2 regions of the Parageobacillus galactosidasius genome follow, and region 1 is predicted to be linked to the other one. Evidence: predicted binding sites of a transcription regulator. Region 1 holds the regulator's gene; the other holds the start of a gene.
The links. Region 1 encodes Rex, which represses fermentation and respiration genes when NADH is low (regulators of the CRP and FNR family bind a similar motif). Its sites were predicted from a motif close to TTGTGAAATATTTCACAA; they were not measured.
Positions count from the first base shown of each region.

Region 2: the regulator Rex is predicted to act here: its motif matches at 1,853-1,870, upstream of B9L23_RS02775 (L-lactate dehydrogenase).

Region 1 is NZ_NDYL01000001.1:273,862-277,282, forward strand. Features, by position in the region: gene B9L23_RS01560 (ABC-F family ATP-binding cassette domain-containing protein) at 1-773, opposite strand, end outside; gene moaC (cyclic pyranopterin monophosphate synthase MoaC) at 898-1,419, shown strand; gene B9L23_RS01570 (redox-sensing transcriptional repressor Rex) at 1,409-2,065, shown strand; gene B9L23_RS01575 (twin-arginine translocase TatA/TatE family subunit) at 2,062-2,217, shown strand; gene tatC (twin-arginine translocase subunit TatC) at 2,238-2,984, shown strand; gene B9L23_RS01585 (YdiK family protein) at 2,999-3,181, opposite strand; gene B9L23_RS01590 (CPBP family intramembrane glutamic endopeptidase) at 3,186-3,421, opposite strand, start outside.
Region 2 is NZ_NDYL01000001.1:529,740-533,160, reverse strand. Features, by position in the region: gene B9L23_RS02780 (L-lactate permease) at 1-825, opposite strand, end outside; gene B9L23_RS02775 (L-lactate dehydrogenase) at 863-1,822, opposite strand; gene B9L23_RS02770 (ABC transporter permease) at 2,123-2,908, opposite strand; gene B9L23_RS02765 (ABC transporter permease) at 2,912-3,421, opposite strand, start outside.

The DNA.
Region 1 (3,421 bases):
GCTGCTTTTTGTTCTAAGTAACGGCTGTAATTTCCTGTGTATCGTTTCAATGTTGTCCGTGACAGCTCATATACTTGGGTGACAACTTTATCGAGAAAGTAGCGGTCGTGGGATACGATAAGAATAGCGCCAGGATATGTTTGCAAGTATTGTTCGAGCCATGTTAATGTTTCAAGGTCTAAATGGTTTGTCGGTTCGTCCAAAATAAGCAAATCAGGCTTCATTAAAAGCAGTTTTCCAAGCGCCAGACGAGTTCGTTGTCCGCCGCTTAACGATTGAACGGGAGTCGTCATATAGTCATATTTCGCAAATTGTAAGCCGTGTAAAATCGAACGAATATCCGCTTCGTATTGATAACCGCCTTGTTCTTTATAGCGTTCTTGCAATGCATCATAATCTTTTAATAATTTTTCATAGCGGGAAGAATCGGCGATTAGATCAGGGTCTCCCATTTGCAGCTCCATCTGGCGAAGTTGTTTTTCTATTGTTTTTAGAGGAGCAAATACTGTCATCATTTCTTCCCAAATGGATAAAGAGGAGTGTAGACCGCTATCTTGAGCAAGATATCCGATCGATACTTCTTTTGGTTTGATGATTTCTCCACTATCGTAAGACATCTCACCAGCAATAATTTTTAATAGTGTCGATTTTCCTGCTCCGTTTCTTCCGACGAGCGCAATTCTATCTTTGGATTGTATTTCTAATTTTATATTCGATAAAATAAGGTCAGCACCGAAATATTTTGTTAGTTGATTGACTTGTAAAATAATCATTGTTGTTCACCTCTCGTTTAACAATAATAGTGTAGCGTAATTTGTTTTCTTATCGCAATAAAACAAAACGATAAAAGACAGATGTCTAAAAATAGTGTATAGTTTATAAATGGGGGAGATATGTGTGTCATCATTTACGCATTTTAATGAACAAGGCCGTGCAAAAATGGTCGATATTACGGAAAAAGAGGATACCATTCGAGTAGCGGTAGCACAAACGAGCGTGACCGTAAATAAAGAAATTTACGAGAAAATGACAAATCGCATGATTGAAAAAGGGGATGTGCTTGCTGTTGCGCAAGTAGCCGGCATTATGGCCGCAAAAAAAACGTCTGATTTAATTCCAATGTGCCACCCTCTTATGTTAAAAGGTGTCGACATCCAATTTGCATGGCATGTCGAGGAAGAAAAAGCGCTTTACCAATTACTGATCACCGTAACGGTAAAAACAAAAGGAAGTACAGGTGTGGAGATGGAAGCGCTGACGGCTGCTTCTGTTTGTGCACTGACCGTGTATGATATGTGTAAGGCGCTAGACAAAGGGATGGTGATTGGCCCAACCTATTTAGTGGAAAAATCAGGTGGGAAATCAGGCCATTATCAACGAGAAAACAGTAGTGTTGGGGGATTTGCGAATGAACAATGAACAACCAAAAATTCCGCAAGCAACTGCAAAACGTTTGCCACTATATTACCGCTTTTTGAAAAATTTACATGCTTCAGGAAAACAACGAGTTTCTTCTGCGGAATTAAGTGAGGCAGTAAAAGTTGATCCCGCGACCATTCGCCGTGATTTTTCCTATTTCGGTGCGCTTGGCAAAAAAGGATACGGATATAATGTCAATTATTTATTATCTTTTTTTCGCAAGACGCTTGATCAAGATGAAATTACCGAAGTGGCGTTATTTGGAGTCGGGAACTTAGGGACAGCGTTTTTAAATTATAATTTTACAAAAAATAATAATACAAAAATTGTGATGGCATTTGATGTCGATCAAAAGAAAGTAGGAAAAGAAGTTGGCGGTGTGCCAGTATATCATTTGGATGAATTGGAAAATCGCCTTCACGAAGGAATTCCTGTTGCGATTTTGACCGTACCGGCTCCTGCCGCTCAATGGATTACGGACCGTCTCGTTCAAAAAGGGATTAAAGGAATTTTAAACTTTACACCCGCTCGATTGAACGTACCGAAACATATTCGTGTCCATCATATTGATTTAGCGGTTGAATTGCAATCATTAGTCTATTTCTTAAAAAATTATCCGGCCGATAAAGGAGAGAATGAAAAGTGAAATATTTGTTAATTGTGCTTGTTATTTTATTATTGTTTGGAACGAAAAAACTTCCGGAGCTGGGCAAATCGCTCGGTCAATCGCTGCGGGAATTTAAGGATGCCACTAAAGGATTAACAGACGAGGATGAAAAAAAACCAGACCAATTATGATTTGTTAGGATGATTGAAGTATGGACGATAAAGAAATGTCGGTGTACGAACACCTGGGAGAATTACGAAAGCGACTTATTATTGTTCTTGTGTTTTTTGTCATTGCCCTTATTGCTAGTTTCTTTTTCGTGGAGCCCGTCATTTTATATTTGCAGCGAACGGACGAAGCGAAGGAATTAACGATGAACGCCTTTCGTTTAACAGATCCAATAAAAATTTATGTTCAATTTGCGTTTGTTCTTGCGTTTGTTCTTACCGCGCCAGTTCTGCTTTATCAAATTTGGGCGTTTGTCAGTCCTGGGCTGTATGAAAAGGAACGAAGAGTCACGTTAAGCTACATTCCGATTTCGATCTTTCTCTTTTTAGCTGGCATTAGTTTTGCGTATTTCATCTTATTTCCTTTCGTCGTTCGTTTTATGCAAAATTTAGCGTCCCGTCTCGGCATTCATCAGGTGATAGGGATTAATGAATACTTTGAATTTTTGCTTCATCTGATCTTGCCATTTGGAATTGTATTTCAGCTGCCGGTAGTTGTGATGTTTTTAACAAGGCTTGGCTTGATTACACCGATGTTATTAATCAAGGTGCGCAAATATGCTTATTTAGCATTATTGATTTTAGCGGCGGTCATTACGCCGCCAGATGTGCTGTCACAAGTCATTGTTATGATTCCGCTTTCGATTTTATATGAAGTGAGCATTTGGATTTCGAAAATAGCTTATCGCAAAGCGCTATTGGCGCAGACGGAACAAGAAAACCTCCCGTGAATGCGGCGGGAGGTTCATTTTTTAAAGTAAAGTACTAACAGACGTATCGCAGTTCCAAAATCAAGCGTAGCTATTATCGCAAGAACGATCGTGAAAAAATTCCAAATGGTTTCATCCGCACTTTGAATCGACAAGTAAGTGAATAAGATGCCCATAAGAAAATAGAAAAAAGCGAATTGTAATGGTGACCTTTTCATCGTACTAAAAGCCTCCAATAATGAGTTGTATCTGTTCTGTTTGACGCATCATTTTTTCTATCTCATCCGCAAATATCGTTTGTATTAATACGACGAACGTATTCATAGTGACGTGGGCAAAAATCGGAACGAAAATACGCTTTGTTTTCGCGTAAAGAAACGCGAAGGTAAATCCCATTGTCGCATACAGCAGCAGGTGTTCGAACTCCATATGGACAACCGCAAATAAAAGAGAACTAA
Region 2 (3,421 bases), 260 kb from region 1:
TACTCGATATATATGTGACGGCTGCCATTTTCTTAAGAAAATAGTTAATGCCCCCATACTGACAAGCGCCGCTAAAATGTTGGCCAATTCCGGACCGAGCACAATGATTGTCAATGTTTGCACAATGGTATAACTTCCGCTTACCACTAAAAGAGCAGGCAATGTTTCTTTAACGCCTTTCCATTTATCTAAAATAAACACTAATAAGAACGGAACGAAAAACGTGATCAATGGCAAAATCCAAGCAAGTGTACGAGATAGCTCAATCGGAGTTAAATCTCCCATTTGTGCTCCGACAATAACCGGAATCCCAATCGCTCCAAACGCGCCAGATGCAGCATTGGCAATTAAACAAAGAGCGGCGGCTTTTAATGGATGAAATCCTAATTCCGAAAGTAAAGCAGCCGAAATGGCAATCGGAACGCCGAATCCCGCAGCTCCTTCTAAAAATGCGTTAAAACTAAAACCGATGAGCAACAATTGAAGCCGCTGATCCTCAGAAATGTTTGCGATACTCCCACGGATCATATCAAACTTCCCTGTTTTCACAGCGATTTTATATAGCCAGACAGCCATGATCACAATATAGCCAATAGGCCATAAACCGTTTGCGATTCCATAGATGGAAGCAGCAATCGCCTTTGAAATCGGCATATGAAAAAACAAAACAGCTGTCACTAATCCAAAACAAAGAGTGAGAAAAGCGGCTTTTATTCCCTTCATTTTAAACACGGTTAAACATGATAAAAATAAAACAATTGGAAGCGCCGCAATGAGTGCAGAAAGATACGTATTATCGAAAGAATTGTAATGTTGTATCCACATGTTGCTCACCTTGTTATTATTCTAAGTCAGTATTTTATTACTTTACATCATCAAAATAACGTGAAAGAATGTCTTTTAATACAGTTACGCTATGATGAAATTGCTGTTGTTCTGTTTCATTTAACTTCAATTCCATTACCTCGCGAATACCGTTTCGGTTGATAATAGCAGGTACACCAATATAAACGTTTTGCTCATTATATTGACCATCTAGATAAGCAGAAACGGTTAAAATAGCATTTTCATTGTGCAAAATAGCACGTGTAATGCGGACGAGTCCCATCGCAATGCCGTAATAAGTTGCGCCTTTTTTCTCAATAACTTGATATGCCGCATCACGAACATTGACGAAGATATTTTCTAAATCCTCTTTTCTATAGCGATCGTTTTGCGACAATATTTGTTCGATTGGAACACTTCCAATTTCCGCATGGCTCCAAACAGGCAATTCTGTATCCCCATGCTCTCCGATAATATACGCGTGTACATTAGTCGGAGCTACTTGAAAGTATTCGCTTAGCAAAAAGCGGAATCTTGCCGTATCCAGAATCGTTCCCGAGCCTATCACCCGTTCTTTCGGTAACCCGCTGAATTTCCAAGTAGCATACGTTAAGATATCTACTGGATTCGTCGCGACAAGAAAGATTCCATCAAACCCTGATCTCATCACAGAATCGACAATCGTTTTAAAGATATTCATGTTTTTGTCAACAAGATCGAGCCTTGTTTCCCCTGGCTTTTGGTTAGCACCTGCACAAATAACCACCAAATCGGCATCTCGGCAATCTTGATAATCTCCATGCCATATATTCATTGGCTTCGGCGCGAATACTTTTCCATGATTTAAGTCCATCACGTCGCCCGCTGCCTTCTCTTTATTCACATCAATCAACACTAATTCATCCGCGATTCCTTGATTCATAAGGGCAAATGCATAGCTGGCCCCAACGAATCCTGTTCCTATAAGTGCCACTCGATTCATGCATTGTCTTTTCATAGTTGTCTGTCATCCTTTCCCAAAATCAGTTTGTGAAATTATTCACAAATATATTGTGCATTGTTTCACAAACTTTATCAAGCATCAACTATAAAAGAAATTTGTCTTTTTTGTTAACATTTTGGCCGCACAACAGTATTTTTGTATCACTACATTCAGTTCCAGCAAGCAATCCAATAAACAAAAAAATGGTCTGTCATTATATTAACCATAATACATACTACATATACTTATTTTCATAAAAAATAAGAGGGCAATCCCTTTAAGGAATTTTTACTTCCTTTCGGATTCTCCCTCTTTTTAATTCCCTGCACCTCGATATCGTTTTACCCCTGCGTTCCACAAAAACACGGCAATCGTAAAAAAGATGATTCCCATGACTGGAGTAAAAAACGCATATCCGTACCACTCTTTTTTGCCGAGAAAATAAGACGCCGGATACACGCCAACGAACGCAAACGGCAGAATCCACGTTAAAATATAGCGGATGACGCGATGATAAATATCAATCGGATAGCGCCCATAGTTGCTGATGTTGTACATCATCGGAATAATCGATGTACGAGCATCGGCCCAAAAACTAATGGTCGCCAATGACACAAATACTCCCGCGTAAATAAGCGCTCCACCTAGTACAAGCAAAATAAACATAAAAATATCATACCAATGCAACGAAAGATGCAAGCGCGCACCTGCATACACCATAATGATCATGCCTGTCACTCCGCCAAGAAGCGACTCTAACTCCATGCGTTCGAGAATAATTTGAAATAAGCTGTGAACCGGGCGCGTCAACACACGGTCCATTTCTCCACGCACAATATAGCGCTCGTTAAAATCCCAAATGTTAAAAAACGCTCCGAACACCGCATATGGCACTAAGAAAAAGCCGTAAATAAACAAAATTTCCTCGCGCGTCCAGCCGTGCAATAACGTCGTATGTCCAAACACAACAAGAAGAAAAACAAGATTGACCGCCTGCGACATCAAATCAGAAATGAACTCGACAAGCAAATCAGCGCGATATTGCAACTTTGTTTTCATGTATTGCGCCATATACTGAAAAAAGATCGATACGTAAAACACGACTCACCCTCCTTGAATGACAAGCTGTTTTTTCGCCGCTCGCCACAATAGCTGAATCGGGATGAGCAACAGCACGCACCATGCAAACTGAAACAAAAGGCCGCGGATGATTTCTTGCCCTTGAAAGCTTTCTGTCACAATCATGCTTGGAATATAGCTAATTCCTTGAAATGGAAAGTATTTCATTGCCGCTTGCGCCCAATCCGGATAAAAGCTGATTGGCAAAATAAGTCCGGAAAACAAGTCGACCACAAACCGCTTTGCACGCAATAACCCTTCATTGTTAAGGGTAAAAAACGTGACAATGCCTGCAAGCAAATTCAACTCCGAATTAATAATAAAACTAAACATAATCGACAATGCGTAAAACATCCATGTATGAACATCCGTTGGAAAACGGAGAGGCAAAAATAAAGCGACAAAAAAAATTCCCGGAAGCGAAAGAAACAACAAACGAAAGATTCCTTCCCCTAATCCTTGCATCGTTTTCATTCCAAGATAACTGTAAGGACG